DNA from 4 places in the Priestia sp. FSL W8-0001 genome. Region 4 is predicted to be linked to each of the others. Evidence: riboswitches for the same ligand, from Rfam matches in the RefSeq annotation. Region 4 holds a riboswitch; each other region holds the start of a gene.
What was found. Region 4 has a riboswitch for thiamine pyrophosphate ahead of tenI (thiazole tautomerase TenI). Riboswitches for the same ligand answer to the same signal wherever they lie in the genome.

Region 1 (5,996 bases), 1.1 Mb from region 4:
TTGAAGAACAAAAAGAACCATCATATATAGCTTGGGGTATTAATGAACAGGCATTCCTAAAAGAGCTTACGACAATTTTAGTAAGACCCGTAAAATAAGTAAAGTCCCCATGATACTGGGGACTTTACTTATTATGATAAAAAGAGCTTCCACCACTTTCGCTTTCTTTTCATATCAGCAGCAGCTGTTTGGCGAAATGTTTGAACAAAATCATTGAACATTTCTTCTCGCTCAGACACATTTTGGCGGTGAAGCTTTCTTTCCTTTTCCATTTCTTTCAAATAGTAAACGCGCTCTTCATTCATGGAATCAATTAAATCTCGCAGTTCTTCTGTCGTATGGCTAGAAGAATTAGAGAGCTTTTCGACCATAAATTTAACTTGATTCATTGCAACGGTAGAATTGCTAGAAAAGCGATCAAGTAAATATTGCATCTCTTTTGATGATTCATCGGCATTCGCTACGATATCTTTCATATACAATTTCATTTCTTCAGCGCTTTGCTCTGCGGTATGAGACTGTTCATCCATAATGGACGAGATTTCATCCAATGCTCTTTCATTGGCACGGATAATTTTCTTAGACATATTCTCGACTTCTTTAGCGTTACGTTCTGAAGACTCAGAGATAACAGCTCCCACCGTTTCAACCATTTCGTACGTTTGATTAGCGCTTTTTTCAAGCTCTTTTTTTACTTCACCAACAATTTCTTCACGTACTTCGTTACGCATTCCTTCACGCATTTCTTTTAATAAATCATCTTTAAATGAATTTAATACTTCAAAAACATCCTCGTAGCGTCGCACCGCTTCTACAAGTTCTCCTTGCAATATTTCTCGTTCTTGTACGATAACGTCATTAGAAGAGACGGGTTCTGATTCATTAGCATGAAGATGACTTTGTTTGTTTAGTAGCTCTTCATTAGACACGTTCGCTTTCTCTTCAGTAATTGGTTCTTCAATAGGCGGGTGAGTTTCCTTTTCATCTATTTCCTCAATTCTGTCTTCAGGTTTCTCAAGGGATTTTGACTCTACATCTTCGTTCGTCTCTGCAGACGACACTTCGTCAACTGTAGGAGCAGCTTCTTCATAGACCGTCTGCGTTTCTTGGCTCACTAGCTGTATGTATTCTTTCACTTCATCTAAGGTGCAGTTTTCCGCAAATAGCTGGTTAATATCACTGAGCAACTCAATTTTGTCCTCAGTATATACACGTGCTCCATCTCTTCTCTCAATATATAAATAACCCTGTAAGGAACTTTCCCACCCTTTTAATGTGCGACGATCTATATCTAGGCGGTCACATACAGCTTTAATTGTATAAATTTCAGTCATTTTTTTTCCTCCTCTAATTCTTTCCTAATAATAAAAAGTATGTACTAGCTTGATTTTCGTTGTATGTTGTATTCACCATATCTAACTAATTTTTCCTGCTAGGTGACAAAGGTTGTCAAAACTAGACGACATTAGCCTTTTATGTAAACAAAAAGAGAAATTTGTAAAATGCTCGTATGTATAAAAAGTTGACAGTATAAACTAAGTTCGATAAGATATGTTCAAATGTTTAAGTTTTTAAACATATAAACGCAAGGGCTGTTTTAAATGGAAAAAGGATATGCTTTGATTACAGGTGCGTCAGGTGGAATTGGAAGACAATTGGCATATCATTTTGCGGAAGATGGCTATTCACTCGTATTAGTAGCACGTAGTAAAGAAAAGCTGGAAGAGTTAAAGAAAGAGCTTGAAAATAACTATTCAATTTCTGTTTTAATTAGTATAAAAGATCTTTCTAAACAAAAAGAGGCGTTAAAGCTTTACGATGAAATAAAGCAACAACGTATTACGGTTCAGTTTCTAGTCAACAATGCTGGCTTCGGTTTATATGGTACATTTATCGAGACATCTTGGGCTGAAGAAGCAGATATGATTGACTTAAATATAAAAACGCTCACGTATTTAACGAAGCTATTCTTACCAGAAATGGTGGAGCGTAACCAAGGGCGAATTCTTAACATTGATCAGTAGCTTCTTTTTTACCTGGACCATTGATGGCTGTTTACTATGCAACAAAGGCCTATGTTTTATCGTTTACTGAAGCGTTGGAGAATGAGTTGAAAGATACTAATATAACCATTAGTGCGCTTTGCCCGGGGCCTACTAAGACGGGCTTTAGTGACCGAGCTAATTTAAGTAGCTCAAAATTATTTGAATCAGGGGCTCTCCATGTGGAAGATGTAGCGAAAGTAGGTTATGAACAATTCATGAGAGGGAAAACGATTATTATACTTGGAGCTAAAGTAGCAACTATGCTGCCGAGGTTTTTCCCACGTAAGCTTATTACAAAAGTTGTAAGAAGTATGCAAGAAGTTAAGTAAGAGAGGATAGGTAGCATGAGTACACGCGCAGTGGAATTATTTCGATCAAGTATTCCTGTTTTTCAAGCACTAAGCGATTCAGCGAGACAGGACATTATTTTATTATTAGCAGAAAAGGAACCACTAACGGTCAATGAAATCGCAAAAGAATCAACCCTCTCTCGACCAGCAGTTTCTCATCATTTAAAAATATTACGTGACCAAAAGCTTGTAAGTATTGAGCAAAAAGGAACGCAGCGTTATTATTCACTCGCATTAGAAGATGCGGTAGGGCTATTAAAGGAATTAATTTCAACAATTGAAAAAGAATGTTTATGATCAAAGAGGTGAAGAAATGAAGCATAGTGAGTATTACGTTACAGATGAGAACATTATCAGCAATATTGTCGAAAAGCAAAAGCGGTAACGCAGTTTTATGGCGAAGATGTACTCACAAGCGGGCGTTATGGCAGAATTGTCAGTGAGAGACACTTCGATCGTTTAATTGAGTTTTTACAAGATGGAAAAGTTGTAATTGGCGGTAATTATAATGAAGAAACGCTCCAGATTGCTCCAACCGTCTTAGACGAAGTAAAATGGGATTCAAGCGTTATGCAAGACGAAATTTTCGGTCCAATTTTACCTCTTATTGAATATGAAAGTGTAGATGAGGTCGTAAGTGCAGTTCATCAAAAAGCAACGCCGCTAGCTCTATATTTGTTTTCAGAAAGTGAAGAGGTTCAGCAGCAAATTATTAACACGGTTTCATTTGGGGGAGGGTGCATTAACGATACGATTATGCACCTGGCAACGCCGCACCTGCCATTTGGAGGAGTTGGAGAGAGTGGAATCGGTCAATATCACGGTGAGGCAAGCTTTAAAACGTTTTCACACTTTAAAAGCGTGCTGAAGCAAACAACAAAGTTTGATTTTGCCTTTAAGTATCCGTCTGATAACCAAAGTCTAAAAACGATTAAAAAGTTTTTGAAATAACGTCAAACGAAGAGGCTGGGACATAAGTAATTCAGCCAATGATAAACCTGAACGATTGAGAGTTTCTCGCTTTTAATCGTTCAGGTTTTTTGGTTCATTGTGAAAACAATGTTGGAAACAGGGTGGAATGGAGCGTAGGACACTCGACTCCTGCGGGAAAGAGAGGGAAGACTGAGATCCCGCAGCGCAGCGAGGAAGCTCAGGTTCCTCCCCGCGGAAAGCGAGTGGCCGTAGCGCAATGGAACGAACGTGTTCAGACAAACCAAAAAGATTGGAACAGCTATTGTTCGTCTCTTAGAAGCAATCATTTTGTTATGTCCCAAACTCGTTTGTTATGAGTGCACGATGGTTTGAGATAGAGGCCATTGCTCTTGTTTGTAGGCCATGTCCCAAAATAGATACTCAAGTTCGCAACTTTTGATAAAATGCTCTTTCATACGTCTACGTTCCTCAGCTGAAGCTTTTTCTGCTAACTCATCTAATTTGTCACAAAACCATTTTGTCGTTTCTTTCATTTCTCCATTGGTATAAAAGGAAATCCATTCGTAAAAAGGGTGATCCGGTGTTAAGTTCACTTCGCCTGCAATGCGCTTGCCAATTTCAACGTATGTCCATGGACATGGCAGTAGCACAGCAATAATTTCACCTAGTGTCCCTGTATGTGCGACCGTCATCATATGGCTAATATAATGATTTGCTGTTGGTGCTAAGGGCTGATGCTTCATATCTTCATAACGAATGCCAGCTACTTTACAAAAATTATTATGAGGATGGACTTCACTATGTAAAACAATTGAAATACCGTTATTAAACACTTCCATTTCATCACGGGTACTACATTTTGTTAACGCCGCACCGTATATGCGAACAAAAGCAGTTAAATATTCATAATCCTGTGACACATAATGAATTAAAGCTTCTTTTGGAACTTTTCCTTCCTTAATACCTGCAACAAATGGATGTTGAAAGATGGCATCGTAAATGTAAGCTGCTTCTTTGCGTAATTGAGCTGAAAATGACAATTGATATTCCTCCCTAATTGAATCCACAAGGAACGCGCTTATAAATGTAGGCAATAACAAAAAAAACACCCCATTATATGGAGTGGTAAAGACAGTTGTTGGTGTATTACACGACAACGCCGTACCACTTTCCTACGCTGGTATAAGCCAGATCAGGTTCAAAGGGATCAAGATTCCTTGTCTCAGCCAAACGGCACCCCTAGTGGATTCTTTCATTTTATTCTTATTCAATTTAACATAAAAAAAAGAATTATACAAAAGTTTAGAAAGAATGGTTCAAAAGTAACGGAAGTAGTAGTTTGAATAGTGATATTTTTTAAAAAAATAAACGAGATAAATTACATATGAAACTAGTAACTAAACGATTGAAGTAGTTAATGAAAAAATGAGAAAATTGTCACGAATCTTGTCGGAATGTGCAAAGGCTGTGCTATCATGCTATAATAATTGTAAGCTCGTTACGTTTAAACAAGCTCAATTAAAGAATTAAGCTACAAATTGAAGAGGTATTTAGCTGAAGCTAAATGGCCTTTTCAGTTTGCCTAGTTTAATATAAATTAGTCCTGTCGATTTAGTAGGAATTATATTTTTTAAGGAGGTTGTTTAATGAATCTATCAGCATGGGATTTATTTGTGGATCTTGGTTTCATCTCACTGTTATTAGTGGCTGGTACCATTATTCGAGCAAAGGTCAGGTGGGTACAAAACTTATTTTTACCTGCGAGTATTATTGCCGGAATATTGGGTTTAGCATTAGGGCCAAACGGTATTGGCCTCATTCCATTCACTGATCAAATTGGAACTTATCCAGGTATTCTAATCGCGGTTATTTTTGGTGCAATTCCAATTGCAACTCAAAGTGTAAAGTTTAAAGAAATAGCGGGTCGCGTAGGTAGTATGTGGTCGTATTCTCAAATGATTATGCTAGCAATGTGGGGCGTCGGTTTACTATTTTCATTGCTGCTATTAAATAACGTTTGGGGAGATTTAAACTTAGGATTTGGCTTGTTATTAGCAGCAGGATTTATCGGTGGACATGGAACAGCGGCTGCTGTCGGAGATGCGTTTGCAAAGCAAGGATGGGAAGAAGGATTATCGCTAGCGATGACATCAGCAACAATTGGTGTTATTTGCTCAATCGTAGTAGGGTTGGCGTTCATTAAATATTATTCGAAAAAAGGTGAAACAAATTATCTTGCAAGATTTGAAGACTTACCACGAGAATTAAGAACAGGATTAATCCCCCCTGAAAAGCGCACTTCTACAAAAATGGATACGGTATCATCGATTGCTGTTGATCCACTTGTCTTACATGTGGCTTTAGTGACAATTATCGCATTAGGTGGCTACTATTTAAGTGAGCTAGGTCAAACGTTGTTGCCTTCAGTAACAATACCGGCTTTTTCACTAGCTTTTCTTGTAGGTTTAGCTATTAAAGGTATTATGAAGAAAACGAATAGCGATCAGTATATTAATGCAGATGTAATGAACAGAATTAGTGGAAGTGCAACAGACTTCTTAGTTGCGTTTGGTATTGCTTCTATTAGTTTATCAGCGGTAGCAAGCTATATTGTACCTTTTGCACTGTTATTATTATTCGGTCTGTTGTTTGCATGGTTTGTATTCCG
Region 2 (5,996 bases), 340 kb from region 4:
ACTTCTGTTGTACTAGGAGCAGATGCACCGTTTGTTGTAGCTGTTCAAGTATTTCGTATTTTAATTGTTTCGCTGCTATTACCACCAATCTTTAGATGGTTCTATCAGGTTGGGGAGCAGAAAGTTCATGCTCATGCTAAGGTTCAAGAAAGGTAATAGCTGACTTATGAAGAGAGGTAGTGGTGGGAAATGAATCATGAAAAAGAGCTAGTGGTGAGTCAATTTGGCAGCAATGCTAAAAACTATGTGAAAAGCAAAGGCCATTCCAAAGGAGCTGATTTAGCTTTCTTAACGGAAGTAGCGGCTGATTATGCCGGAGAAAAAGCCTTGGATATCGCAACGGGTGGAGGCCACGTAGCTAATAAGCTTGCCGGTTTATTTGGTGAGGTAGTAGCTTTTGATCTTACTCCACAAATGCTCCTTTATGCAGAAGAATTTATCAAAAGTAACGGTCATGAGAACGTATCGTTTGTCCAGGGTGAAGCAGAGAAACTACCGTTTTTAGATGAAGCGTTTAATCTCGTAACGTGCCGAATCGCTCCTCATCACTTTACCGATGTGCAAAGCTTTGTTAACGAATCAGCTCGGGTATTAAAGAAAGACGGAGCGTTTATAGTCGTGGATAACGTGGCGCCAGAAAGCGACGCATATGATACTTTTTATAACGAAGTGGAAAAGAAGCGAGATCCTAGCCATAAGCGTGCTTATAAAAAGACAGAGTGGTTTAAAATGTTAGAGGGAGCGGGCTTCACAATTGAGCTAATGACGCGCTTTCCAAAAACATTTCTGTTTGATGATTGGTGTGAAATGATGAAAGTACCGCTAAACGATAAGCAAGAGCTCATAGAAAAGATGCTGCGTGCTTCAAGTGAACTGAAAACGTTCTTTCATATTCAAACAGACGGTAAAAGCATTCAATCGTTTCAAGCAGAATCCGTTTTAATTGTTGCGAAAAAATAAGAGAAGCCGTGCTCCTGTGAGAGCGTGGCTTGTTGTTTCAACACCAGCTCCAAGTAAGAGCATGGTTGTTTGAACAATTTCTTCGTCTGTGAAACCTTCTCCATCTATATTGACTTGAATTAAATCCGAAATAATGTCATCTGCAAGATTTGAACGTTTTTGAACGACAAGTGGATAGAGATATTCAAAATATTCTTTAGCTGCCTGTTGTTTTTCTTGTTCGAGTTCATGAAGGAGCTCTTTATCGTAAGGTTGAAATAATACGTCTATCCAATGTTTGAACTGGTGACGGTCTTCAATCGGTACGCCGAATAAATCTGCAATCACGTAGCTAGGTAAAGGCGATGCAAAAACTTCGACAATATCTACAGTTGTATTCGCTTCGATGTCTTTGACAAGATTAGCAGCAATTTGACGAATGCGTGGCTCCCAGTTCTTTAAGCTACGTGGTGTAAAAGCAGCAGAAAGTAAAGAGCGTGCTTTACGGTGATCAGGTGGATCTAACAGCGTTAGTTTGGTATCTCAGTTACCGGAATTACTTCTTGTTTCATTGTTCGTTCCTCCTTCTATAGAGATGGAAAAGAGTAAATGCTCTCTAAACTTTTTGTGCATACAGTTCGATAAAATGAACCTATAGTTCAAAATGTACCTTAATTATATAGGGGGTATTGTTTGCTCATCAACTGAAATAGAAAAGTTGAGCGTAAAGAAATGAAAAAAATGCAAATGATATCCATATGTCGATGTGCTAGCTGAAATATACATTTGTAGCCCTACTCATAAGAACGTGATAGGATATTAACTAGAATTGAGATATAAAGGCGGTATGAAAGATGATTAAAGCAATTGTGTTTGACTTTGATGGATTAATTGTAGATACAGAATCAGTTTGGTATGAAGTATACTGCGATATGCTAGAACCTCGTGGCGTACATTTGAAAATTGAAGAGTTTGCGTCTTATATAGGAACGGATACCAAAGCGCTTTACGACTTTTTATATGAGCAGTTTGGTCGTGAATTAACGAAGGAAGAAATTGCAAAAGAGTCATTAAAGCGTCACCGAGAAAAAATGAAGCAGCTTGCAGCTCGTGAAGGCGTTCTTGAGTATTTAAAAGAAGCGAAAGAATTAGGACTGAAAATTGGTTTAGCTAGCAGTTCAGACCGTGCATGGGTTACGTCGTTTTTAAAGGAATTAGATCTCCTTGGTCATTTCGAAGTGATGCAAACGCGTGGCGACGTGGAAAAAGTTAAGCCAGATCCAGCTCTTTATAAGCAAACAGTTGAAAAGCTAGGCGTAAAACCTTCTGAAGCCATTGCTTTTGAAGACTCAGCCAACGGTGCAAAAGCTGCGATTGCTGCGGGTTTACAATGTGTAATTGTGCCGAATCGTCTCTCTGCACATTTGACGTTTGAAACGTATCACTTACGCATTGCCTCTATGAAAGAGAAGTCGTTGCAAGAAGTAATTGAACAGGTAAGTCATTAAAAAAGTGAAGCTAGCATTAGCTCCACTTTCTATGGTTCTAAGTGTATTTTTGGGAACGGAATACGAGGCGGTTGTATTACTGTCCAACTTGTCAAAAGAAGTAAGTATAGAAAAGGAGGGATTTTAAGCTGAATAGCTCGTCCCTAGTCTTCTATACTTGGTAGGCATCCGATAGAATTAAACATAACGCTATTGTGGCTTTGAAGGTCAAATTAGAATTCTGCAAATTGTATTGAACTATATAAGGTAGTGTGGTACAACTAATAGAGGTAATAATCAGATAGTTTTACAAAAAAATAGTCATTATCAAACCACTAGGGGTGCTTTTCAAAGCTGAGAGAGACGCTTGTCTTAACCCTTATAACCTGAACTAGGTAATACTAGCGTAGGAAAGAGGTATTGTGTGCTACATCTATGACTTTTACGTGATGTAAGAGGGATACATGTGTATATTCAAGCGCTTCTTTTCTATGAAAAGAAGCGCTTTTTTTATGTGGTTTAGAAGGAGGGAATTGGTATGAATATTACGGATGTAGTAAAGCAAGTAGATGACAAACGAGATGAGCTTATTGAACTTTTGACCAAGCTCATATCTTACAAAACACCAGCACCACCTGCACGTAATACAAAAGAAGCGCAGAGCTATATTGCGCGGCTGTTGGAAAGCTATGGTTTTGAAACAGATATGTGGGACGTGTATCCAAATGATCCTAACGTTGTTGGAACATTAAAGGGAACAAATCGAAGTGGGTACCAGAGCTTGATTATTAATGGACATATTGATGTTGCAGCTGTTAACGAAGACGAAGGATGGAATGCTGATCCGTTTCAAGCGAGGTGCGGTGAAGAATTTATTACGGGGAGAGGCGCTGCCGATATGAAAGGCGGACTCGCTGGTGCGCTGTTTGCTATTAAGCTTCTACGTGAAGCTGGAGTGGAGTTTCCTGGTGATTTAGTGTTTCAGTCAGTTATCGGTGAAGAGGTTGGAGAGGCAGGTACCCTTGAATGCTGCAAGCGAGGATATAGCGCAGACTTTGCGGTTGTGGTTGATACAAGTGATTTGCAAATCCAAGGTCAAGGTGGAGTCATTACCGGGTGGATAACTGTGAAAAGTAAGCAAACATATCATGATGCCACAAGAAGACAAATGATTCATGCCGGCGGCGGTTTGTTGGGAGCCAGTGCAATTGAAAAAATGATGAAATTAATTGGTGCACTACAAGAGTTAGAGCGCCACTGGGCTGTTGTCAAAAGCTATCCTGGCTTTCCGCCTGGAACAAATACAATAAATCCAGCGGTTATTGAAGGTGGTCGCCACGCAGCGTTTATCGCAGATGAGTGCAGGCTGTGGGTGACCGTTCATTATTATCCAAATGAATCGTATGAAGAAGTAGCGAAAGAAGTAGAAGACCATCTGTTACAGGTTGCAAAAGCAGATCGGTGGCTAAGAGAAAATCTCCCAACGTTTAAGTGGGGAGGAACATCAATGATTGAAGATAGAGGTGAAATTTTCCCTGCATTTGAAGTAGATAGAAATCACCCAGCAGTTCACTCGTTAGTCAGTGCTCATAGAGAAGTGACAATGAAAGAAGCGAAAGTCAACGTTTCTCCAACGGTTACGGACGGTGGCTGGCTAGCTGATGCACGTATAGCTACAGTTATTTATGGCCCAGGCGAATTAACGGAAGCACACGCTGTTAATGAAAAGCTGTCCGTTGATCAATTACTCGATTACACGAAAGTGATGGTTCAGTTTATTTATGAGTGGCTACATACAAAAAAGGAGAGTGCCTAATGAGATTCAGTGAACGTTTATATGAAAAAGTAAAGCCTATTTGGAAGCAAACGCATGAGCATCCCTTTGTAAAGGGGATGGGAGAAGGGACGTTAGAGCAAGAGAAGTTTCGCTTTTATATGGTACAAGATTACGTGTATTTAATTGATTATGCGAAGCTATTTGCACTTGGAGCAGTAAAAGCAACAGATGTTCAAACGATGGGGAAATTTGCAGCGTTATTACATTCAACAATCAACGAAGAGATGGAGCTACATAGACAGTATGCAAAACGTTTTTTAATTACTCCTGAAGAACTAGAAACAGCAGAGCCCGCGCCAACAACGCTTGCTTACACGCACTATATGCTTCACGTTTCTCAAAACGGAACGCTAGCTGAGCTTGTTGCCGCACTGCTCCCGTGCATGTGGAGCTATTGGGAAATTGGCAAAGAGCTTTCCACTCAGCCTGGAGCAGCTCATGAGCTTTATAGTGAGTGGATTCACATGTACAGCTCAGCTGAATTTGGTGAGCTTGCGACTTGGTGCATCGATCTAATGGATCAGCTAGCAGAAGGAAAATCAGAAGCAGAGCTTAACAAGCTAGAAGAAATCTTTATTAATACGACGCGCTTTGAATACTTATTCTGGGATATGGCTTATGAAAAAGCGATGTGGCCTGTTCATGTATAAAAAAGCTTTGGAGTTTGAAAAGGTGACTTTCTCATATGAAGAAAGCAAAGGAGCAATCTTAGAATCTCTTAATTTTGATATTAAAGAAGGAGAGTTTGTCAGCATTGTTGGTGCAAGCGGTTCAGGAAAGAGCACGCTTTTTCGACTCATTACCGGGTTAGAGATAGAGCAGACGGGAAGGATTTTAATTAATGGTCAGCAGCATCATAGTAGATTGGGTCATGTGGGATACATGCCCCAAGAAGATCTTCTTTTACCTTGGAGGACGATTCTAGATAACGCTGCTTTACCTTTAGAGTTAAAAGGAGTAGCGAAGGGAAAAGCATATACACAAGTAAAAGAGCTGCTAAGTGAATTTGGGTTAGAAGGGTATGAACATCGATTTCCTGCCGATTTATCAGGAGGAATGAAGCAGCGGGTTTCGTTTCTTCGTAGCGTGCTAAGCGGGTCAAACGTACTTTTGCTAGATGAACCGTTTAGTGCCTTGGATGCCATTACTCGTCTATCCATGCAGGAGTGGCTGCTTGAACAGTGGCAAAAGCGTAAGCAAACCATTTTGTTTATCACCCATGATGTACAGGAAGCGCTGTTTTTATCAGATCGAATCTTTATCTTTGATAAGCAGCCTTTAAAGGAATTTCAGCAGGTCAAGGTACCTCTTGAAAGGCCAAGGTCTCTGAAGGATATAGATCGACCAGAGATTGTAAAGCTAAAGCATCAACTGATGGAAGAGCTCAGAATGAAGGTGGATGCATGAAGAAGGTAAAAGAGTGGAGTTCATCTATTATTTTAACGCTCATGTTGCTGCTTATTTGGCAGGTTATCGCTTATGTTGTGGCGATGCCCTTTATTTTACCATCTCCAGTTGAGGTGTGCGTGAGAATATGGGAGCTAAAAGATGTGCTGTTCATTGAACATTTACCTTCAACGCTACGGATTATTTTAATAGGTTTAGCCATTTCAATTGTTGTAGGCGTGGTGGTTGCGATTTGGATGAATAACAACAAAACCATTGAGCGGGCTATCTATCCTATTTTAGTAGCTTCGCAAACCATTCCAATCATAGCGCTAGCGCCTATTTTT
Region 3 (5,996 bases), 1.4 Mb from region 4:
GAATTGGCAGTGGACCATTTACCGTTATATTCATTTAAGCTAGCTGCTCTTGTAATAGCTGGTGCATTTGACTTCGTTTCTTCTGCTTTATCCATTGTATACGGCTCTACGCTTTTAATTCGCAATGTACCTTGATCGCTTATTAGCGTATACAATTGATTAATACTCTTTGTATAATCCTTTTTATTAGGTTGATGGATGGTGACCTCTTCAAACGTTTGTAAATTTATTTGATTTTTCTCAGCTTCATACCAGTTCACAACTTGAAACGTCTTTAGTTCTTGACGAATTCCTTGCTCCGAAAAATTATCAATTTTCATTACTTGCTGTTTATAAAACTCACTATCTTCTATTATATATGTCTGAATTGACTTAGCTGATTTATGAAGGATTCCATCATGTAAAGCCTTGAAGTAGCTATTCATAAACTGCGAGATTATTTTTTCATCTATTGTATCTGAAATATCATATCTGTACTGGTTTTCAACAACATCTTTCTTTGCTTCTTGATCATGACTTTCTATCTCTCCTGCAATCATCAAGTCCGTATCGACTTCAGTTGCTTTTTGAGCTTTTTGCTGACATCCTGCGAGTAAAAGGGATGTTGCAATCGTCATGTAAAGGAGATTACGTTTGTTCATTAACATGATTCCTTCCTACAAAAAATGGTATGTATATTCTTCCAACAAACAGACCTAGTATACCATTCTACAAAAAAACCCTCAACCCTTTCATAAAAAGAACAAAAACACTGAAAACATGTAAATTGGTTTAAAAACGCAAAAAACCTATAGGATGTTACTCCTATAGGTTTCATTCCTTTTATTTATGATGCGCGATTTAATACCACTCTTGCAGCAGACGGAATTAATACGGCTAAAATGATTAGGCAAGCAATCATGGATCCCACCATTGCTAGTCCGTTCATCGTAAATGAATACCATAATGCAGATACTCCTTTTGGCGCATAAGAGCCCCAAAAAATAATCCCTGCAACAAAGTGCCAAAAATAGCGAGCAACGCTGCCGATAACAATTGCTAAAATAATAAATGTAAATGCTTTTGTTCGATTGTTAGTAGCTAAGTTCTGCTTAATAGCACCAGACAATAGCCCTGCTAGACCAATGAATGCAAATGCAATAAAATATTCGATAAATGCTTGTAGAGGTGTTAATACATAAGCAGTACCCGTGACAACTTGTAGCAATCCCCACAAAAATCCAGCTACCACGCCTGATTTAAATCCCCATCGAAAGCAAATAATGAAGATTGGTACCATGGAAAATGATATGGACACGGCAGGTGCAATTGTAATTGATGGCAATATATCAATTATCATTGCTAGAGCTGCAAAGATTGCCACTTCAATTTTCGCTTGTAAAGACATTCCTTTGTTCATCGTCTTTTCACTCCTGTTGTAAAATCATTAGTATTCAACGACAAACACAGGAGGCAGCACAAGCTGCACGCTCCACACTCCCTACGCTAGCATTAACTAACAGGTTCAAAGGGTCAGAACAATTGGTTCACTCTCAGCCATTCAGGCTCCCCCTGTGGTACGTTGATATGTATTATTAGAACGCTTTCTATTATAACATAATTCTCAAACAAGATACTATTTAATTTCACTTAAAGAATCAGTTGATAAAACAGAACATCTTGCCATTGATTGAACTTCCATCCTACTTCTTTAAATTCCCCACAAAAGTTAAATCCAAACTGTTCATGCATTTTAATACTTTTATCGTTTCCTTTTGTAATACCAGAAATAACAACGTGATGATTTAACTCTTTTGCTTGTACTAGAATAGCTTCCATTAACCTTTTACCAATTCCAAATCCTTGGTGAGCTTCATCTACATAAACGGAGAGTTCAACTGTTCGAATATATGCTTCTTTATCACGGTAGGAAGACAAAGATGCGTATCCAGCTACTTCACCATTTCGTTCAGCAACAAGCAGTGGAAACAGTTGACTTTGGTCGTGAGATTCAAACCAGCTTTTACGTTGCCCAATTGTTACAGGAGTTAAGTCAAATGTTGCTGCGCTTTGGCGTACTGACTGATTATAAATAGCCACCATTGTAGGTAAGTCTTCTGCTAAAGCTTTTCTAATTACTGTCATGATGTATCGTGCTCCTTTTTCAAAATGATGTTTCTATTGTACTTGTTTTTGTCAGAATAATCTACACAAAAAACCTGATGCAAAAGCATCAGGCCTCATTTTATATATTGATAGGATTGCAGTACGCGTAGGGCTTCGGATGTTGAAGTAACCGTTGCAAATTCATTGTGAAGAGATGATAAGCTTAAGCGATGAACATCTTCTGCTGCAAAAGTTGTTTCACCGTCATATGATAACAGATTGAAACACGCAGTTGCATCGTGGATGACGTAAGTGCGATAACCTAAGTTTCCTGCCATGCGTGCCGTTGTAGAGACGCAATGGTTCGTTGTTAAACCTACTAGTATAAGCGTATCGTATCCGTTTTCCTTCAGATAGTTATCCAGTTCTGTTCCTATAAAACAGCTATTTTTATGCTTTCGAATTAAGTATTCATCACCAACAGGACCGAAACCTTCTTTGAAACGGAATCCTTCCGTCCCTGGAAAAAGAGGAGATGTTTCGCTTTTTGAAGCATGCTGGACATGAATAACCGGAAACTGCTGTCTCCTCCAAGCTTGTAAAAGAGTGAGCATATTATCTTCTGCATGAATATTATTACGAGTTCCCCAAGCATCTTGTTCAAAACCTTTTTGTACATCTATTATGATTAAAACAGGGTTTGATTGAATCATTCCAGTCATCAACTTCTTTCATCAAAATTTTAAAATGGAGATTACATACGTACAACCATTCACATCAGCTTTTGACGCATGCTTTGTGTGTTTTGGTAAATAAATACGATCTCCCGCTTCGCACTGAGTTGTTTCTCCCTCAACTGTAAAATAAATAGATCCTTTAATAATATGAAGAATCTCGTCGGTAGGGTGAGTATGACTTGGGTGTTCCTGCCCTGCAACATCATGTTGAACCTCTACATAACCGGTATGTTTTGGAAGTAGTTCATGTATAACTTCTTCAAGACCACCGCCAATTCCTTTTTTAATAAAGGCTTTTTTTAACTCCATCTCTTTCACTCCTTTTTAGCTTGAATGGACATTCTGTTGGGAACGAGTTGTTAACATCTCGTAAGAAATACTGCTTCCATTCATGATTTTCTTGATCTCCATACCATCCTAGATGAGGATGCGCTTCAACTTTGTCGTAATCTTCAAGTCGATTCCGAACCGTTTTTTGAACTTGCTGTCCCATTTTTGTATGAGGAGTCATTCCCTCAAACACCCATCTAGGCTGAAATGTAATTATGAAACTGCTGCTCTTTCGGCTTTTTCGTAATTCATGTACAGGCGTATTACAGACAACAAATATTGGCTCACCTTCAAAACAAAACTCCCATAGAGGATCGTTAGGGTTTTTGGGGATTTCTTCGGGCCAAGGCTTTCCATCAATTCGATGTAAAAATGTGAGGGTATCCCAAAACATCGTTTCATACTGAATCATCGTACGTTTTTTATGTTCAGGCTCAAAGAACACAACAAATGATGTATAGCGACCTAATGTGCGAAAGCATGCCATATATTCTTTAAGTGCATCTGCACAGAGCCTGATATCTTTATAATTATATGGTGAAGACACAAACGCAAATCGCAGCAAATCTTTTTTTAATCCCTCTACTCCTAAAATGCAGGGGAAAGGGTTCTCTTCAGAAAGCATGTCTTGACTAAAATCACTAAAAACCGCTTTTCCCCATTCAGGAACAATAGGCGAATCCATAATTTCCTTGCTATTGAATAGCTTTTTATTTCTCATTAAAACCCTCCTTACAGATTTCCACCAGATATTTTTATTAGAAACAGGGACGCTTTATATTCGTTTTCCTTGTATTTTCCAAATTCACAAACGACCGGAATAGGAAATAAGTAAACTTTTAGAAAGAAAGGCTTTTGGTAGGAATTCCACCGATTTGCCTATAGAAGACCGTTTATCACCATAATTTTATATCCTCGTTGCAGTCAACCTCTTTTCGCAGCAGAATAAACAATGTCTTTTAAGGTTTCTGTAAACTTTTTTTGTTCATCGTAAAAAAGGCCGTGACCGCTCTTTTCAAAAGGAATTAACGTTGAACCCTCAATTCCTTTATGCATGGCTTCAGCTAAAGGAAACGGACAAATTTGATCTTTCTTTCCGTGTAAAATATACGCTTTTACAAAAATTTGACTCAAGTCTTCACGGAGATCTTCATCACGCAGTGACTTTGCTGTTTTAATCGTTCCGTGACCCGAAGCTTCTAGACCTAGTAATTGAAACCAATCTCTAAAAGAAGAGCTAATTTTTGAATTAAAAAATTTCTGGCCAAAATCGGCGAGCATAGCTGGTCGATCTTGATACGTCGCTTGAATGATGCTATCTACTTCTCCCTTAGAAAGTCCATAAGGAAAATCGTCTCTTTTAATAAAGTTAGGGACAGCTGCACCAGCTAGAATCAGTTTGTTCACACCAAATCCTAAATGTCTACTCATATACCGCAAGGCGATTGCTCCTCCCATTGAAAAACCAACTAACGTTAGAGCTGAAAGTTGTAAGGCGTGAATAACTGCTCGAACATCGTCGGCTAATGAGTTATATGTATAGCCTTTGAACGGTCGACTTGATTTTCCAAACCCGCGTAAGTCTATTGCAATGCAGCGAATCCCATGTTTCGGAAGCTCATTAAACTGATATTCAAACATTTTATGATTAACTGGCCAGCCGTGAAGAAACAGTATAGGCATTCCACTTCCAATGTCTTCAACATATATTTTCGTACCCTTTTGATCAACGGTAAGGTAATATCCCATAAAAATACACTTCCTTTCATTATGCCTACTTTATTTTTATGTTGATATTCTCTATTCATGTTGATATTTTCTTAGCTGCTATTTTTTATTTATATTGATTATTTAGAACATAGTTTATATAGAATTTATATAAACTAAAAAGAACGCTGCAAAACAGCGCTCTTTTTAGTTTATTATTTTGTTTTTTTTTCAATCCACATATCAATAACGTCCCCGGATTCCGCTTGATCGATTGCAAATGAACCGTTGCTATAGCGATCGCTTGGTCGCATTGACGCTGGATCAATGCGCTCTGTTTGATTTTTCTCAGACTGTATCACAACCTCATCTTCCTTCGTGACAATCTTCACTTTTGTAATTTGATGAGGATTTGCTTTTAATTCACGAACCATTACTAATCCACGTTTCGCTCGAGATGACTGCTCAAATTCTGTCATTTTTGTTTTCTTAATAGCACCTCGGTGCGTTGTAATAAATAAATCTGTTTCCTTCACTTTTTCTTCACTAAAAACAGCTCCGCTAACGACATAATCATTTTCTTTCAAATTGATTCCTTTTACACCTGCAGCGCGCGTTCCAACAACATTGACTTCCTCTTCAGCAAACCATAAACCGTATCCTTGGCGAGTGGCAATAAAGACCTGCTGCTTGCCATTTGTTACGTACACATCAACTACTTCGTCATTACCTTTTACATTCACAGCGACTAGAGCTTTAGAATAACGTTGCGCCTTATACTGTAGCAACTCAGATTTTTTAATCATGCCGTTTTTCGTAAAGAATAATAAATAGTAATCTTCTTTAAACTCTTTAATTGGAATGGCTTTCACAATATGGTCGTCTTTATCAATTGGAACAATGTTCATGATATGCTGCCCCATATCCTTCCATCTAATATCAGGAAGTTCATGTACAGGGAGATATAAATAGTTTCCTTTTCTTGTGAAAATTAAGAGCGTTTCTGTTGTATTAATTTCTAACTTTGAAAGAATCCGATCCGTGTCCTTCATACCAAAATCCTGCCCATTCGAAGCTGAATATGAGCGTAAGCTTGTGCGTTTGACATAGCCATCCTTTGTGACCGTCACAATGACA
Region 4 (5,996 bases):
ATCAATTCCTCGCAATACGTGTAAATCATCAAATGATTTATGAAGGTTCGTAATGTTAATCACGCTAATAAACTCCTTTTTTAATACGGTTATCTATCTTGAGACATAACGGTCAAGCTTTGCTTCAATGCGTCCTTGAACAATGGAAAGAATGGTACACATAATCCAATATAAGAGAGCTGCTTCCGTATAAAGTAGTAAAAATTCATAGTTTGTGGCCGCAATCTCTTGTGCTCGACGAAACATTTCGGTTACTAAAATAAGAGATGCTAACGACGTATCTTTAATAAGGCTAATGAATGAATTTGATAGCGGCGGAATCGATACGCGCGCGGCTTGAGGTAAAATAATACGTTTTAAAGCTTGAGCGTATGTCATGCCGATTGAATAGCCGGCTTCCCATTGACCTTTAGGAATGGATAAGATGGCAGCACGAATAATCTCAGATGCGTATGCGCCCACGTTTAATGAAAAGCCAATGATTGCAGCAATAAATGGATCAATTGTAATGTCTAGCGTTGGCAATCCATAGAAAATAATAAATAATTGCACAAGTAAAGGTGTCCCACGAATAAGTGACACGTATACGCGCGCAATTATAGTAAATATTTTTATAGAAGATAAGCGACCAAGCGCTGTAAGAATAGCTAAAATAAGGCCTAATACAAATGAAATAAGCGTTAGTGGAATGGTATATTGAATAGCTCCCTCTATCATTGGATAGAGGGAGGATTGAGCGATAGAGAGTAAGCGCTCTGCACGCTCAGGGTCAGTAAAGATACTATTTAGGAGAAACATCTTCACCAAACCATTTCTCAGAAATTTTAGCGTATGTGCCGTCTTCTTGCATATCTGCTAAAGCTTTATTTACTTCTTCCACTAACTTACCGCTATCTTTGCGAAACATTAATCCACTTGCTGATGCATCTTCTGCTTCATCCACAATTTTTACAGGTGCATTTGGACGCTGCTTTTTATAGTCTAAGAATGATAATTTATCATTAATTGTACCGTCTACACGTTTTGAAACGATTAGTTCTGCTGATTGCGTGAATCCTTCAACACCCACTAGCTCAGCTTCATATTTTTTTGCTAAATCAGCATAGTTACTTGTGAGTGATTGTGCTGATTTTTTACCTTTCATGTCTTCAAATGATTTAACATCATTATTGTCTTCACGAACAACCAGCACCGCTGCAGACTCAATGTATGGGTCAGAGAAGTCGTATTTTTCTTCACGGTCTGGGCGAATTCCAACTTGGTTAGCAATCATGTCAAAGCGCTTTGCGTCTAGACCAGCAAACATTCCATCCCACTGTGTTTCTTTAAATTCAGCTTTCACGCCAAGACGTTTTGCAACTTCTTGTGCAATTTCAACGTCAAAGCCTGTTAGCTTATTAGCGTCGTCATGGAACGTAAATGGAGGATACGTACCTTCTGTTCCAATTGTCAGAACGCCATCCTCTTTTACTTTTTCGTATAAATCTTGATCACTTTTACTTGCGTTATTTGTTTCTTTGTCATTTGAGCCACAAGCTGCTAGGACAACTGTGAACGCTAATAAAAGGAATAAAAATGCAACTGATTTTTTCATTTTTTGTTAAACCCCCAGTAATTTGATAGGAATTATATTTCTTGATAGCGTAATTGATATTAAACAAGAAGAAGTTAAAAGTCAATAAAAAAACTTCTAATAGATAGTATGGCTTTTCTCAATGGGTTTATGTACTTTGTAGACCATCAGAAAAAGGGTGAAGACTAAAAAAGGAAGAGGGGGCTTAGCACATTTAAGATGATTAGTTTAAGGGTAAAAAGGAAAGGGAATAAGTAGATAGCCGATGATACTTTAACAAACGTGACGCTCTTCTCTTATCGTTTTTGGGACAATTGTTTTATTTTGATCAGATATTCCTTACTCATACTCGAAACTTGTTATAATAGAGAGAAGAGCATTGAAATTAGGATTTGAAAAGTGGAGATAAGTTTAATGAGAAAACGTGAAGTATGGAAATATATTTTATTGATTGTAACAATTGCGGGACAAGTCATTAGTTTTATCTTTTTAATGGTCAACAGTATAGCTGCTTTGTTATTCTACGGATTTTATATTTTAACATTTGCCATCTTACTGAGCTCATTTCTGTGGGAAGAGCATAGGGAAAAAGAAAAAGAGCTCGAAGATTATTAGCTCAATACATGAGAAAAACGGTCCAGTAGGTTGTAATCACTCACAAATATGTTATACTTCTAAATGAAAAGTGAAAATATTAGAAAAAATCACTAGGGGAGCCTTTATGGCTGAGACGAAAAATTCGGACCCTTTGAACCTGATCTGGTTTGTACCAGCGTAGGGAAGTGGATGAGCCATGTTTACATAATTAATGCATGCCAAACCACTCTACGTTGTAGAGTGGTTTTTTTACGTTTATGTCGAAATAAAGGTGAGGATGCTATGGTACCCAAGTTACACGCTGTGTCAACAGGGAAACAGCCTCTTGAACAGCTTTTGAAAATTATCAGAGACATTGAACCATATGTAGGAGCTATCCATATTCGAGAAAAAGAGCGAACGGCACGAGAGTTAGAAGTGCTTATTGGAGACCTGAAAAAAGAAGTTCCGGCTTCAAAGCTAATTGTTAACGATCGAGTAGATGTAGCTTTTGCTGCTCAAGTCAAAGGTGTGCATTTGGCTTATCACAGTCTAAGTGCTCAAGGAGTAAAAGCACATTTTCAGCAATTGATTGTTGGTAAATCTGTACACAGCGTTAAAGAAGCAAAGGAAGCTGAACAATCAGGCGTCGACTATGTCATTTATGGTCATATCTATCCATCGCAATCAAAACTGGGTCAAACACCTCGGGGACTTGAACAGCTGAAACAAGTCGTTGATTCAGTGCAGATACCGGTAATTGCAATCGGGGGAGTTATGCCTTGCAATGTAAGAGAGGTATTGAGTACAGGGGCACATGGCGTCGCTGTCATGGCTGGTGTATTTAAAGATGAAAACCCGTTACAAGCGGCAAAGGAATACGGTGAACAACTACGAAAGTGGAGTGATACATATGGAGGCACATTATGATGCGCTCGTTATTGGTGGTGGAGTTATTGGAGCTTCAACTGCGTATCAGCTTTCTAAAATGGGGTATAAGGTAGCCATTTTGGAAAAAAATCAGATTGGTTGTGAAGCATCGGGAGCAGCTGCTGGAATATTAGGAGCACAAGCTGAAATTGATGAAGAAGGGCCTCTTTTGGAACTAGCCATTCGAAGTAGAGCACTTTTTCCGAATCTGGTAGCTGAATTAAAAGAAAAAACAAATATTGATGTTGAGCTCATTCAAAAAGGCTTGTTAAAAGTAGCAACAACTGAAGCTGAAGCAAACGTGCTACAAGACAAAGCGGAGCGCCACAGACGGTGGGATTCAGACGTTAGGTGGTTATCTCCTGACGCAGCAAGTGAAGCTGAACCGCTCTTAACCCCTGATACATACGGGGCGATTAGCATCCCAAAAGATGGACAGCTGATGCCAGCTAAGCTAACTCATGCTTTGGCACACGGAGCTTTATACCATCAAGCGGCAATTTATGAGAACTGTCATGTCCATCACTTTATATACGATAACAAAAAGGTAGTTGGCGTTCGGACATCAGCGGGCAACTTTTACAGCGACCAAGTGATGGTAAGTGCAGGTGCTTGGACAAAAGAGCTGGTGGCCGCTATTCATCCAAAGCATCTGTTTCCTATTAAAGGTGAGTGTATATCTCTCACGACGAATCAGCCAAGCATTCAAAAGACTATTTTTTTAGATGAAGGATTTTATATTGTTCCAAAAGCAGGAGGAAGAGTAGTGATTGGAGCTACAAAGCGCGCCCATGATTACACGAAGCACGTATCTGCAGAAGCTATTGAATTTCTAATTAGCAAAGCGATTTCTCTCGTTCCATCACTTGCAAATGCATCGTTTGAAAAAGCATGGGCAGGACTTCGTCCGCAAACAGTAGATGGGTGGCCGTATTTAGGACAGCACCCTGAGCTAGATAATGTTTACTTAGCTTGTGGGCACTACCGAAACGGTATTTTACTAAGTGCGATTACAGGGAAAATTATGGCGGAACAAATGATGGGTGAACATCCAAAACATTCCTTTTTTACGGCTTTTCGCTTACAAAGAGAAATGGAGGGAACGTATTGAACTTAATAATTAATGGGAAAAGCGTTGATATAGATTCCTCAATTCAGACGGTTTCTCAACTATTGGAATCAAGAGATTTACACGAGAAAGTGGTTATTGTCGAGTTAAATAAAAAAATTTTACAAAAGCAAGATCATGAAAAAGCGTTGCTATCAGAAGGCGATTTATTAGAGATTGTTTCATTTGTAGGAGGAGGATGAAAGTTATGTTGAAAATAGGAAAATATGAATTTGCATCTCGTTTGCTTTTAGGTACAGGGAAGTTTCCAGATTACACAACGCAGCGTCAAGCAGTGGAAGAATCAGAAACAGAAATTTTAACATTTGCAGTGAGAAGAATGGATATTTTTGATCAGTCTCAGCCTAACTTACTTGAAGCTCTTGATGTTAAAAGATTTACGCTCTTACCAAATACAGCTGGAGCCAAAAATGCTGAAGAAGCTGTTCGGATTGCAAAGTTGGCAAAAGCATCTGGGCTGTGTGATATGGTCAAGGTTGAAGTAATTGGCTGTGATAAAACGCTATTGCCAGACCCAATTGAAACATTAAAAGCAAGTGAAGAATTGCTAAAAGAAGGATTTACAGTGTTAACGTATACGTCTGATGATGTTGTACTTGCTAGAAGACTCGAGGAATTAGGCGTTCATGCTATTATGCCTGGAGCTTCTCCAATTGGATCAGGACAAGGAATTATTAACCCGCTGAACCTGCAGTTTATTATTGAGCAATCTAATGTGCCTGTGATTGTAGATGCGGGTATCGGTACAGCTTCTGATGCTGCCAAAGCAATGGAGTTAGGTGCAGATGGTGTTCTACTAAACACGGCTGTATCAGGTGCAAAAGATCCTGTAAAAATGGCTCGCGCGATGAAGCTTGCAATCGAAGCGGGGCGTGATGCTTACTTAGCTGGTCGCATTCCATTTAAAGAATATGCGGTAGCCAGTAGCCCAACAGAAGGGATGAGCATCGGGTGACAGCGCGCTATTCACGTCAAGAGCTCTTTTCTCCAATAGGTAAAGAAGGACAGAAAAAGTTATCACAAAAGCATGTCTTATTAATTGGAGCAGGTGCGTTAGGGACAGGAAATGCGGAAGCGCTTGTTCGAGCCGGAGTTGGAAAGTTAACAATAATTGACCGAGATTATGTGGAGTGGAGTAATTTGCAGCGTCAGCAGCTTTATAGCGAGAGGGATGCAGCTAATCGTATTCCAAAAGCAGTAGCTGCTTCGGAAAGGCTCGTCGAAATTAACGGAGATGTTGATATTGAAGCGCACGTAGCGGACGGGACTCCTCAATTTATTGAACAGCTGTTGGTAAACGTGGATTTAATAATCGATGCTACGGATAACTTTGATACACGGCTTGTGATAAATGACTTATCACAAAAACACCGAATTCCCTGGATTTATGGAGCATGTGTGGGGAGCTATGGAATTAGCTATACGATTGTTCCTAGAGAAACCCCATGCTTAGCATGTTTGCTGGAATCAGTACCTTTAGGTGGAGTTACGTGCGATACGGTAGGGATTATTAGCCCTGCTGTCCAAATGGTTGTTTCACATCAAGTCACGGAGGCACTAAAGATTCTTGTAGAAGATCATGAGGCGCTACGGTCACAGCTAGTATCATTTGACGTTTGGAGAAATGAATACCGTACCATAAATGTTCATGCTCTAAAATCGGATGAATGTTCATCGTGTGGTCAACACCCAGTTTTTCCTGCGCTTCAATTTGAAAACCAGTTAAAAACAGCGGTACTATGCGGACGTGATACTGTACAAATTCGCCCTGCAAAGGCAACAAAAGCA

Region 1: linked by a shared signal. The riboswitch ahead of tenA (thiaminase II) and the one ahead of tenI (thiazole tautomerase TenI) in region 4 are both predicted to bind thiamine pyrophosphate.
Region 2: linked by a shared signal. The riboswitch ahead of MKZ18_RS04860 (acetylornithine deacetylase) and the one ahead of tenI (thiazole tautomerase TenI) in region 4 are both predicted to bind thiamine pyrophosphate.
Region 3: linked by a shared signal. The riboswitch ahead of thiT (energy-coupled thiamine transporter ThiT) and the one ahead of tenI (thiazole tautomerase TenI) in region 4 are both predicted to bind thiamine pyrophosphate.

The regions. Positions count from the first base shown of each region.
Region 1 is NZ_JBBPAL010000001.1:1,704,350-1,710,345, forward strand. Features, by position in the region: gene MKZ18_RS08985 (nucleoside hydrolase) at 1-98, shown strand, start outside; gene MKZ18_RS08990 (MerR family transcriptional regulator) at 132-1,334, opposite strand; gene MKZ18_RS08995 (SDR family NAD(P)-dependent oxidoreductase) at 1,602-2,024, shown strand; gene MKZ18_RS09000 (SDR family NAD(P)-dependent oxidoreductase) at 2,048-2,374, shown strand; gene MKZ18_RS09005 (ArsR/SmtB family transcription factor) at 2,390-2,692, shown strand; partial or broken gene MKZ18_RS09010 (aldehyde dehydrogenase family protein) at 2,804-3,346, shown strand; gene tenA (thiaminase II) at 3,679-4,368, opposite strand; TPP riboswitch at 4,481-4,579, opposite strand; gene MKZ18_RS09020 (sodium/glutamate symporter) at 4,975-5,996, shown strand, end outside.
Region 2 is NZ_JBBPAL010000001.1:922,869-928,864, forward strand. Features, by position in the region: gene MKZ18_RS04840 (AbrB family transcriptional regulator) at 1-156, shown strand, start outside; gene MKZ18_RS04845 (class I SAM-dependent methyltransferase) at 190-960, shown strand; partial or broken gene MKZ18_RS04850 (cytochrome P450) at 979-1,479, opposite strand; gene MKZ18_RS04855 (HAD family hydrolase) at 1,794-2,447, shown strand; TPP riboswitch at 2,754-2,856, shown strand; gene MKZ18_RS04860 (acetylornithine deacetylase) at 2,965-4,242, shown strand; gene tenA (thiaminase II) at 4,242-4,913, shown strand; gene MKZ18_RS04870 (ABC transporter ATP-binding protein) at 4,906-5,670, shown strand; gene MKZ18_RS04875 (ABC transporter permease) at 5,667-5,996, shown strand, end outside.
Region 3 is NZ_JBBPAL010000001.1:1,942,340-1,948,335, reverse strand. Features, by position in the region: gene MKZ18_RS10280 (TcaA NTF2-like domain-containing protein) at 1-641, opposite strand, end outside; gene thiT (energy-coupled thiamine transporter ThiT) at 827-1,399, opposite strand; TPP riboswitch at 1,460-1,562, opposite strand; gene MKZ18_RS10270 (GNAT family N-acetyltransferase) at 1,630-2,124, opposite strand; gene MKZ18_RS10265 (cysteine hydrolase family protein) at 2,220-2,798, opposite strand; gene MKZ18_RS10260 (cupin domain-containing protein) at 2,820-3,131, opposite strand; gene MKZ18_RS10255 (YqcI/YcgG family protein) at 3,106-3,873, opposite strand; gene MKZ18_RS10250 (alpha/beta fold hydrolase) at 4,077-4,901, opposite strand; gene parC (DNA topoisomerase IV subunit A) at 5,075-5,996, opposite strand, start outside.
Region 4 is NZ_JBBPAL010000001.1:580,667-586,662, forward strand. Features, by position in the region: gene MKZ18_RS03095 (amino acid ABC transporter ATP-binding protein) at 1-63, opposite strand, end outside; gene MKZ18_RS03100 (amino acid ABC transporter permease) at 94-798, opposite strand; gene MKZ18_RS03105 (amino acid ABC transporter substrate-binding protein) at 782-1,594, opposite strand; gene MKZ18_RS03110 (hypothetical protein) at 1,988-2,188, shown strand; TPP riboswitch at 2,273-2,371, shown strand; gene tenI (thiazole tautomerase TenI) at 2,453-3,079, shown strand; gene thiO (glycine oxidase ThiO) at 3,063-4,190, shown strand; gene thiS (sulfur carrier protein ThiS) at 4,187-4,390, shown strand; gene MKZ18_RS03130 (thiazole synthase) at 4,396-5,163, shown strand; gene MKZ18_RS03135 (thiazole biosynthesis adenylyltransferase ThiF) at 5,160-5,996, shown strand, end outside.